Linked DNA regions of Methylosinus sp. H3A. The protein of the gene in region 2 interacts with the protein of the main gene of each other region in a pairwise test. Links are inferred from orthologs where the notes say so. Each region holds a gene or a part of one and is shown on either strand. Other genes may lie near its edges.

Region 1 (3,705 bases), 260 kb from region 2 along the record:
CGAGACCGTGCGCTCGGCCGCCTCCTTCTTGCCGACGACGAGAAGAACGGGAACTTTGGCCAGCGAATGCTCGCGGACCTTATAGGTGATCTTCTCATTGCGCAGATCGAGATCGACCGCGAGGCCGAGCTTGCGCGCCTCCGCCGCCACCTCATAGGCATAGTCGTCGGCGTCCTGCGTGATGGTGCAGACGGTGATCTGCAGCGGCGAGAGCCATAGCGGCAGATGACCGGCGTAATGCTCGATCAATATGCCGGTGAAACGCTCGAGCGAGCCGAACATGGCGCGGTGGATCATCACCGGCGTCTTCTTCTCGCTGTCCGCGCCGATGTAGAAGGCGCCGAAACGCCCCGGCATGTTGAAATCGACCTGCGTCGTTCCGCATTGCCATTCGCGGCCGATGGCGTCGCGCAAAGTATATTCGAGCTTCGGCCCATAGAAGGCGCCCTCGCCCGGATTGACGCCGGTCTTGAGGCCGCGCGCGGAAAGCTCCTCGAGCACCTTGTGGAGCGCCGCCTCGGCCTTGTCCCAGGCTTCATCGGAGCCGACGCGCTTCTCCGGCCGCGTGGAGAGCTTCACCACCACATCGTCGAAGCCGAAGTCGCGGTAGATCGTCAGGATGAGGTCGTTGATCTTCAACGCCTCCTCCATGATCTGATCCTCGTTGCAGAAGATATGCGCATCGTCCTGCGTGAAGGCGCGCACGCGCATCATGCCATGCAGCGCGCCCGACGGCTCATAGCGATGCACAATGCCGAATTCGGCGATCTTCACCGGCAGGTCGCGATAGGACTTCAGCCCGTTCTTGAAAATCTGCACATGTCCGGGGCAGTTCATCGGCTTCAGCGCGAAAACGCGCTCGTCCTCGGTCTTGGTGAGGAACATGTTCTCGTGATAGGTCTGCCAATGGCCCGACGTTTCCCACAAAGCACGGTCGAGCACCTGCGGCGTGTTCACCTCGCGATAGCCCGCGGCCTTCTGGCGCCGGCGCATATAAGAGACGAGGCTCTGGAACAGCGCCCAGCCCTTCTCGTGCCAGAAGATCGTGCCCGGCCCTTCCTCCTGGAAATGAAACAGGTCCATCTCGCGGCCGAGACGGCGATGGTCGCGCCGCTCGGCCTCCTCGAGCCGATGCAGATAGGCGTCGAGGTCTTCCTGTTTCGCGAAGGCGGTGCCGTAGATGCGCGAGAGCATCGGGTTGTTGTGATCGCCGCGCCAATAGGCGCCCGCCACCTTCATCAGCTTGAAGGCGGTTCCGACCTTGCCGATCGACGGCAAATGCGGGCCACGGCACAGGTCGAGCCAATGGCCCTGGCGATAGATTTTCAGATCCTCGCCGCCGGGAATGCTCTCGATCAGCTCGCGCTTGAAGGCCTCGCCCTTCGCCGTGAAATAGGTCTTGGCCTGATCGCGGCTCCAGACTTCCTTGGTGATGGCGGCGTCGCGCGCGACGATCTCGCGCATCTTCTTCTCGATCGCCGGCAGATCGTCGGGCGTGAAAGGCTCGGACCGATAGAAATCGTAATAGAAGCCGTTCTCGATCACCGGGCCGATGGTGACCTGCGTGCCGGGAAACAGCTCCTGCACCGCTTCCGCCAGAAGATGCGCGCAATCATGGCGGATCAGCTCCAGCGCGCGCGGGTCTTCGCGGCCGACGAACTCGATTTTCGCGTCGCGGTCGATCGTGTCGACGAGGTCGCGCAGCTCTCCATCGAGAGCCATGGCGACGGTTCGCTTGGCGAGGGAAGGGGAAATGCTCTTGGCGATATCGAGGCCGGAGACGCCGGGCTCGAATTGACGGGACGCCCCGTCGGGGAAGGTTACGGCGATCATATGCTCTCCTCATGCGCCCACTCGCCGATACAAGTCGGCGTAAGTCGCGTTCGGCCCGAATTTGGGCCGGGGCTTTGATAAGGCAAGCAAGTCGCGCTTGGCAATCGCCGGCGTAGCGCGCGCCGCATAAGCGCTTCCACCTCCCCCGCTACGCTACCGCATGCCAGCGCTTCCAGGTCTGAGCCGTCGGTGAGCTGGGCCGAAAGCCGACTCGGCCTCGATCGAGGAGAGAGGCAGAATCACGCATCCTCTCGATGACTTTCGACATGATTCCGCCTGTCCCGAGCCGATCCTGCGCCAATGGAAGCGCAGCTCGGCGCTTCACTCCTGCGGAGCGCGGGCGGTGATCGCCAGGGCGTGAACGCGGCCGGCCAGCTCCTCGGCGAGCAGCGTATTGACGATCCTATGCCGCTCCACCAATCTCTTGCCGGCGAAAGCCTCGCTCACGACTTCGATACGAAAATGGCTTTCGCCATCTTGATGATGGCCGCCATGGCCGGCGTGCTTGTCCGACTCGTCGATCACCTTCAAGGTGAGCGGAGCGAGCCCCTCGGTCAGTTTCGAACGGATGCGGGCCTGGACGGCGCCGATATTGCCTTGTGCGGCCATAATGGAATCCTCCTCGTCCCCGCGACCCAAGCAAAATTCCCGCCGAATGAAATTGGCGTCGGGTTCCGCTTGCAGCCTGCGGCCAGTCTACCATAATGCAGCGCCATGGATTTGAATTCGCCCCTCTTCGATCGTATCCGCGTGAAGCCCGAACAGAGGCAGGAGCGCCGCGAGACCCGTTTTCGCTGCGACGCCCCCGGCTGCGAGGCGGAGGGGGCCCATCGCGCGCCCATGGGCCGGCTGCGCGAGGGGCAATATTTCTGCTTCTGCCTGGAGCACGTGCGGGAATACAATAATTCTTACAACTACTTCAATGGCATGAGCGACGAAGACGTCGCCCGCTATCTGAAGGACGCCACCACCGGCCATCGCCCCACCTGGTCGATGGGCGTGAAGCGCGGGCAGGCCGCGTTTCGCGAGGATCCGCTGCGGGCCGAGAATTTGGCCGATCCGCTCGGCCTCTACCGCCAGAAGGCGCACCGCGGACGGCCGCAGGCGGAGGCCGCCCCGCGCTATTCGACGGTGACGATCAAGGCGCTGAACGCGCTCGGCCTCGACGAGAGCGCCGGTGCGGAAGCGATCAAGACGCGCTATAAGGAGCTCGTCAAACGTCACCATCCGGACGCCAATGGCGGAGATCGCTCCTGCGAGGAAAGACTGCGGGAGATCATCCACGCGTATAAGACACTGCGGGCGGCCAAGCTCGTTTGACGAAGAGTCCTGGCCGGCTGCGAGCGTCGCGAGCGCGCGCCGGCGAAACGGAGGATCAATGTTACTCGCAAGCGACAAAGCCGCGGGGGCCGCGCCTCTGCCGGACCTCAAAGTCTCCGTGCGCCAGCTGTTCGGCATCGATTCCGATCTCGAGGTTCCCGCCTATTCCCAGCCGGACGAGCACGTCCCGGACAGGGATCCCGATTATCTCTTCGATCGCGAGACGACGCTCGCCATTCTCGCCGGCTTCGCCCGCAACCGCCGCGTAATGGTGACGGGCTATCACGGCACCGGCAAATCGACCCATATCGAGCAGGTCGCCGCCCGCCTCAACTGGCCCTGCGTGCGCGTCAATCTCGACAGCCATGTCTCGCGCATCGATCTCGTCGGCAAGGACGCGATCGTGCTGAAGGACGGCAAGCAGGTGACCGAATTCCGCGACGGCATTCTGCCCTGGGCGCTTCAGCACAATATCGCGCTGTGCTTCGACGAATATGACGCCGGCCGCCCGGATGTGATGTTCGTCATTCAGCGCGTGCTGGAGGTCTCCGG
Region 2 (7,222 bases):
CGGCGGTCTACACGCCGAAGAATTACGATCTCAACGCGATCATGACCGATCTCGCGCAGATTATCGAGAAGAGCGTCGAGGGGCGGGCGTAAGGCGCCTTCGCGCTGTCATCGCGAGCGCGGCGAAGCGATCAGAGCCGAGGGCGTCCCGCTGACGGATGGCTTCGGCGCGTCGCTCCTCGCGACGCCGACAGAACCGCAGACCTTTCTCCCGCGTCGCCGGCTTTCCCTGGGACTACGAAAATCGAGAATCTGGCGTTCGCCCTTCAGTGCGAACGGCGGATAAATCAGGCCACTCATAGGCGATGACTTTGGCTCGCGTTCCGCCCGTGTTGATCTCGATTTCCGTTTCAGGCAGCGCCCGACCTTGCATGTGCTCATAAAACATGCGCGCAGGAAAATTCGCGCTCAAAACAGTCAGTGTCATCCTTTGAAAGCCACGCTGCTTCGCAGTCGCCACGCATATACGAAACAGAGAGCTGCCGATGCCTTTTCCAATATAGGCGGGGTCGAGATAAATCGCATACAATTCTGCAACTGACTTGCTCGTCGCGGGTCCTAAGTCAGAAAATCCAATAATTTTGTCATTTATTCCAGCTATAAGACGGCATATTCAGAAATTATCAAATGACCGTTTTCCTCATGAAGCCAACTCAGCGCCATCCGACCGGCGGACAGCTTTTTAAGGTGCTCGTCAGCGTAAATGCCTTTGTAGGCCGCGCGGACCGCTTCCACGTGAACGCGAGCTATTTCGCCGGCATCCGTCGGCAACGCCTGTCTAATGTGAACTGATCCGTTCATGCGTCACACTATAGGGCAGCATTCGGCTCGTGTTGAATGCGGCCGCGAACATGCTATCTTTGCGTCCATGACCGCTCTGACGATCGACACCCTCGCCATCGTGCAGGTTTTACGCAAGAGAGGCTTCTCGGAAGAGCAGGCCATCGGCGTCGTCGAGGCGTTTCGCGAGATCGACGCCGGCTTGCTCGCCACCAAATCGGACATTCGCGAGGTCGAGGCCAAGATCGAGACCTCCGCCGCCAATCTCAAAGTCGATATTCTCCGCTGGCTCGTCGTCACGCAAATGGTGCTCGGCGGGTTTCTGCTCGCGGCGCTGAAGTTCCTGAGCTGATCCGCGGCGCTCGGCCGCGAAGCCCCTTACTTCCGCAACCACTCCGGCACAGAATCCAGCGCGATGAGCTGCTCCACGCTCGGGCGCTCGCGCACCACGGCCCACTCGGCGCCATCGACGAGAACCTCCGGCACGAGCGGGCGGCTGTTATAGGTCCCCGCCTGCACCGCGCCATAGGCGCCGGCCGTCAGAATGGCCAATAGATCGCCCTGCGCCGGCTCGGGGATGGAGCGGCCGAGGGCGATGTAATCGCCCGTCTCGCACACCGGCCCAACGACATCGGCGATAATGCGCGGATGCGACGGCGCAGCCTGCGCGACCGGGATCAGCTCGTGCCATGCGTCATAGAGCGTCGGGCGCACGAGATCATTCATGCCGGCGTCGACGATGACGAAAGACTTGGCCTCGCCCTGCTTCACATAGAGCACGCGCGTGACCAATATTCCCGAATTGCCGACGATGAGCCGTCCCGGCTCGAACAGCAATTTGCACCCGAGCCCTGCGATATGGCGGCGGACGATCTCGGCGTAGCGATCCGGGTGATAAGAGGCCGGGTCCTCGCCCTCGTGATAGGGAATGCCGAGCCCGCCGCCGAGATCGACATGGGAGATTTTGTGTCCATCGGCGCGCAGCCCCGCGACCAGCTCGGCGAGCAGAGAGAAAGCCTCGTCGAAGGGCGAAAGATCGGTGATCTGCGAGCCGATATGCATATCGACGCCCGTGACCTCGAGGCCCGGCAGCTTCGCCGCATGGGCGTAGATTTCGCGCGCGCGCGACAGCGGCACTCCGAATTTATTCTCGGCGAGGCCGGTCGAAATCTTGGCGTGGGTCTTGGCGTCGACGTCAGGATTGACGCGTAGCGAGATATGCGCGCGCTTGGCCCTAGCGGAGGCGATGCGGGAAATCTCGGCGAGCTCGGGCTCCGACTCCACATTGAAGCAGAAAATGCCCTCGTCGATCGCCAGCGCGATCTCGGACTGCGTCTTGCCGACGCCAGAAAAGGTGATCTTGCTCGCGGGAACGCCGGCGGCGCGGGCGCGCTTCAGCTCGCCGCCGGAGACGACGTCCATTCCGGCGCCGAGGCCGGCGAGCAGCGTCAGCACGGCCTGATTGGAATTGGCCTTCAGCGCATAGCAGACCAGCGCGTCGAGCCCGGCGAAGGCTGCCGAGAAGACCTGGAAATGCCGACGGATCGTCGTCGCCGAATAGCAGTAGAAGGGCGTTCCGACCTTCTCGGCGATCTTCGCCAACGGAACCTCGTCGGCGTGCAGCGCGCCGGCGCGATAGTCGAAGTGATGCATGTCGCTCGTTTCAGTCCAGCAGAGGATCGAGGATGAAAGGATATTGCTCGGGCGGTCGATAGCCCGGTGTGCCGGGGATATATTCCACCGCCTTCACATCCTCGGCGACCGGCGTCTTGCCGCCGACCGGAGTCAGCGTCGTCTTCTGCACGACCACGGCCTTGGGCCGCGCCGCGACCTCGGGCGGATAGTCGAGCGGGCCGCGCCGCCCGCAGCCGGAGAGCGCGAGCGCGAGAATCAGAAGCGTCGCCGCCGAACGCGGCCGGAGCAGATCAGCCATATGTCTCATCCATCGGAGCCGGATCGGGCCGGCACTATAGACGAAAGCGCGCGGATGACGAGACCGCGCGCTCTCACGATTCGGGGCGATCGTGGAGGGGCGTCACCCTCGTCCTCATGCTGAGGAGGTCGCAAAGCGACCGTCTCGAAGCAGGAGGGCGAGCTCCAGAAGGCGGCGCCGACGGTTTCCTCGTCCTTCGAAACGCGGCCTGCGGCCGCTCCTCAGGATGAGGAAACCTTCACCCGACTAGCCTGCTCTCTCTTCTACTTCTTCGCCAATTGCTTCAGCCAGCGCCGCGCCTGCTTGCGCACATTCTCCGGCGCCGTGCCGCCATAGCTCGTGCGGCTCTTCACCGATTTCTCGACGCCGAGCACGCTGAACACATCCTCGGTGATGCGCGGCTCGACCTCCTGCATCGTCTCCAGCGGCAGCTTCTCGAGGCCGACATTGCGCTCGGCGGCGATTCCGACGATGCGGCCGGTCACATGATGCGCCTCGCGGAAGGGCAGATTCAGCGCGCGCACCAGCCAATCGGCGAGGTCGGTGGCGGTGGCGTAGCCGGCGCCCGCGGCCTTGCGCATCCGGGGACGATCGACGCTCATGTCGCGAATCATGCCGGCCATCGCCGCCACGCAGAGCGCGAAATTGTCGAGCGCGTCGAAAGTGCCTTCCTTATCCTCCTGCATATCCTTGGAATAGGCGAGCGGCAGGCCCTTCATCACCACCAGCATCGCCTGCAGCGCGCCGATGATGCGCCCCGTCTTGCCGCGCACCAGCTCGGCCGCGTCGGGATTGCGCTTCTGCGGCATGATGGAGGAGCCGGTGGTGAATTTGTCGGAGAGCGCGACAAAGGCGAATTGCGAGGTCGTCCACAGCACGATCTCCTCCGCGAAACGCGAGAGATGCGTCGCCGAGATCGCCATCGCCGAAAGAGTCTCCAGCACGAAATCGCGATCGGAGACGCTGTCCAGCGAATTCGCGGTCGGCCGCGCGAAGCCGAGCGCCTTGGCCGTCTTCTCGCGATCGATGGGGAAGGAGGTGCCGGCCAGCGCCGCGGCGCCGAGCGGAGATTCGTTCAGCCGCGCGCGCGCGTCGGAAAAGCGGCCGCGGTCGCGCGAGAGCATTTCGACATAAGCGAGCAGATGATGGCCGAAAGTGACCGGCTGCGCCGATTGCAGATGGGTGAAGCCGGGCATGACGCTGCCCGCCTCCTCCAGCGCCTTCTCGGCGAGGGCGAGCTGGAGGTCCGCCAGTTGCGCGTCTATGTCGTCGATCGCGTCGCGGACATAGAGGCGGAAATCGGTCGCCACTTGGTCGTTGCGTGAGCGCGCCGTATGCAGGCGCCCGGCCGCCGGGCCGATGAGCTCGGCGAGCCGCGACTCGACATTCATATGAATGTCCTCGAGCGCGCGCGAGAAGGTGAAGCGCCCCTCCTCGATTTCGCCGCGGATTTGTTCTAGACCACGCGTGATGGCGGTGGCGTCCTCGGGCGCGACTATGCCGGTTTCGGCCAGCATGGCGACATGCGCGAGGGAGCCTCTCACGTCCTGTGGACCGAGGCGCTTGTCGAAATCGATGGAGACATTGATCGCCTCCAAAATCGCGTCGGTTGCGCTTTGAAAGCGGCCGCCCCATATTTTGCTTGTCATAACTCCTCGCGGAACGGGATCGATGACCGACCAGATGGAAAGCTCCAGCCGACGCAGCCTGCCGAAAATCGCGGGCGCGACTCTCGTCGCCGCCGCCGTCGCCGGCGTTCTATACGTGAACGGCGGCAGTAGCGGCAAGACGAGCGCGGTGAGCCAGGCCTGCGCCGCCTCCCGCGACACCTCGCAGCGCGTGTCAGCGCTCGCCAAGGGCGAGGTCGCGGCCATGGCCATCGCCAATGAGCCCGAGCCCATGCCGGAAGTGACCTTCACCGGGCCGGACGGCCAGAAGCGCAAGCTCGAGGACTTCAAGGGCAAGACCGTGCTGCTCAACCTCTGGGCCACATGGTGCGTGCCCTGCCGCGGCGAGATGGCCGCGCTCGACCGTCTGCAGGCGGCCGCCGGCTCCGATAAATTCGAGGTGGTGACGATCAATGTCGACACCTCCCGCCTCGAGCGGCCTAAGGCCTTCCTCGGCGAGATCGGCGCGAAGAACCTCGCCTATTACGCCGATCCCAAGGCCGAGATTTTCTTCCAGCTGCGGCAGAGCGGCCAGGCCCTGGGCCTGCCGACGACCTTTCTCATCGACGGCTCCGGCTGCCAGATCGGCCTGATGCAGGGTCCGGCCAATTGGGATTCGGAAGAGGGCCGCTCGCTGGTGACGCGCACGGCGGAGCTCTCCTCGCGGCCGACGCCCTGAGGAATGGCCCTTTGACCGACGACATATTGCGGCCCTGGGACGTCCGCTCGTCGCGCACGCTCGTCCGCGACCGCTGGATCAATCTGCGCGCCGACCATTGCGTGACGCGGCGCGGCGTCTCGCTCGATCCTTATTATGTGCTGGAATATGACGATTGGGTCCATGTCGTCGCTCTGGACGAAGAGGACCGTCTTTTGATGGTGCGGCAATATCGCCATGGCGTCGGCGCGGCGTCGCTGGAGCTGCCCGGCGGCAAGCTGGACGCGCATGAGAGCGATCCCCTAGCCGCCGGCGCGCGCGAATTGCTGGAAGAAACCGGACACGCCACGCCATCATTACGACATTTGGCGCGCCTGTCGCCCAATCCGGCGACGCATTCCAATTGGATTCATGTCCTCTATGGCGAGGGCGCGAGAGAGGTCGCGCCTTTGAATCTCGATAGCGGCGAGGACATAGTCGTCGAGCGCATTCCCTGGCGCGAGGCGCTCGAGCTGGCGCTCGGCGGCGGGATCGTCAACAGCCAGCATGTCGGGCTGCTGGTCATCGCTTTGGCGCAGGCCAAAGGCGTCAAAATCGGCGGATGACAGCGCGTGTGCGCGCTCTCCTTCTCCCACTCGTGGGAGAAGGCAGCCCGGCGCTGCCGGGTCGGATGAGGGTCCATCCGACCGCGACGCGATCTCTGCTCATCACTGTTCTCGACGAGCCCTCATCCGACCCTCGCTGACGCGAGGGCCACCTTCTCCCGCGAGCGGGAGAAGGAATCTCGCCCCGTCAGGCCTTGGCCGTCTGCGCGTGGGCGATGCCTTCCTTGTCGAAGAGCGCGACCAGCTCACCGGACTGGAACATCTCGCGGGTGATGTCGCAGCCGCCGATGAACTCGCCCTTCACATAGAGCTGGGGAATGGTCGGCCATTGCGAATAGGCCTTGATGCCGTCGCGAATGAAGGGATCGGCCAGCACATTGACGCTCTTGAAGGGAACGCCGACATGGCCGAGAATCTGGCAGACCTGCATGGAGAAGCCGCACTGCGGCGCGGCGGGCGTGCCCTTCATGAACAGCACGACATCGGCGCTGTCGATCTCGTTCTTGATCGCGGTAGTGGTGGAGTCGGACATGGGATTACCTCGTCTAGCGGAATTCAAGGTTCCGTTGCAGGCGGCCCGGCGAGCGCCGCCGGGCGTAGAAACGATTTATAGAGCGATCGTGGTCAGCGCCAGAGCATGCAGCTCGCCGCCGAGGCGCTCGCCGAAAGCCTTGTTGACCATCTGATGCTGCTGCACGCGGCTCTTGCCGCGGAAGGACTCCGACTTCACCGAGGCGGCCCAATGATCGCCGTCGTCGGCGAGCGCGGTGATCTCGATCACGGCGTCCGGAATGGCCACCTTGATGAGACGCTCGATTTCACTTCTTTCCATCGCCATTGCGCATCGACCTCCTAAAAGCCTAGAGCGAAGACGCTGTCGTCCCCGGCCATATAGGCCGGCAACGGCGCCTGCTGCGCATGTTGCACGTCGCAAAGCAATATCGGCGCCTCACCCGGCAGATGCAACTCGTTTCCGCCGGTCGCGCCGAGAGCGAGAACCGCCACGCCCGCGGCCTTCGCATCGGCCTCGATCGCCGCCGCTTCCGCCGGCTCGGCCACGACCAGATAGCGCGCCTGATCCTCGCCGAAGAGGATCGCATGGGCCGGGCCTTCCGGCAGGCGGTCTAGGGTCGCGCCGACGCCGCCGGCGATCGCCATTTCGGCGAGCGCCACGGCGAGGCCGCCGTCCGAGAGATCATGGACGGCGAGCGCCCGCTGCTCGAGCACGAGCGCGCGCACGAAATCGCCATTGCGCTTCTCGGCCTCGAGATCGACCGGCGGCGGCGCGCCGTCGCGGCGGCCGGCGAGATCGCGCAGATAGAGCGACTGGCCGAGCCAGCCTTTCGTCTCGCCGATGAGCAGGATGGTCTTGCCGCCCTCGGGCAAAGCGATGGTCGAGGCGAGCGCGACATCCGATATCACGCCGACGCCGCCGATCGCCGGGGTCGGCAGAATGCCGGTTCCCTGCGTCTCGTTGTAGAGCGAGACATTGCCGGAGACGATCGGGAAGTCGAGCGCCCGCGCCGCCTCGCCAATGCCTTGCAGGCAGCCGACGAACTGGCCCATGATCTCGGGCTTTT

What was found. Proteins that work in one complex are often made in the same cells at the same time.
Region 1: the proteins of grxD (region 2) and IY145_RS10580 interact in binary tests that used the Escherichia coli proteins (3 or more experiments, as listed by UniProt). The link is inferred for Methylosinus sp. H3A from one-to-one orthologs.

What each region holds. Positions count from the first base shown.
Region 1 is NZ_JADNQW010000005.1:1,624,418-1,628,122, reverse strand. The notes cover bases 799-3,705. They hold IY145_RS10580 (BolA family protein), read right to left. Parts: upstream 2,443-3,705; coding sequence 2,155-2,442; downstream 799-2,154. Other genes in these bases: cobS (cobaltochelatase subunit CobS), read left to right, coding at 3,212-3,705; IY145_RS10575 (J domain-containing protein), read left to right, coding at 2,548-3,153; thrS (threonine--tRNA ligase), read right to left, coding at 799-1,833. Also shown: more of thrS, read right to left, coding at 1-798. UniProt on the Escherichia coli protein: Transcriptional regulator that plays an important role in general stress response. Has many effects on cell morphology, cell growth and cell division. Acts by regulating the transcription of many genes, including dacA (PBP-5), dacC (PBP-6), ampC and mreB.
Region 2 is NZ_JADNQW010000005.1:1,880,185-1,887,406, reverse strand. What follows is about bases 4,503-7,222. They hold grxD (Grx4 family monothiol glutaredoxin), read right to left. Parts: upstream 6,175-7,222; coding sequence 5,830-6,174; downstream 4,503-5,829. Other genes in these bases: purL (phosphoribosylformylglycinamidine synthase subunit PurL), read right to left, coding at 6,495-7,222; IY145_RS11790 (BolA/IbaG family iron-sulfur metabolism protein), read right to left, coding at 6,250-6,480; IY145_RS11800 (NUDIX hydrolase), read left to right, coding at 5,070-5,642; tlpA (thiol:disulfide interchange protein TlpA), read left to right, coding at 4,503-5,058. Outside these bases: IY145_RS11840 (protein meaA), read left to right, coding at 1-92; IY145_RS26570 (GNAT family N-acetyltransferase), read right to left, coding at 235-591; IY145_RS11830 (hypothetical protein), read left to right, coding at 627-791; IY145_RS11825 (hypothetical protein), read left to right, coding at 868-1,131; lysA (diaminopimelate decarboxylase), read right to left, coding at 1,158-2,432; LPS translocon maturation chaperone LptM, read right to left, coding at 2,443-2,712; argH (argininosuccinate lyase), read right to left, coding at 2,976-4,361; more of tlpA, read left to right, coding at 4,384-4,502. UniProt on the Escherichia coli protein: Monothiol glutaredoxin involved in the biogenesis of iron-sulfur clusters.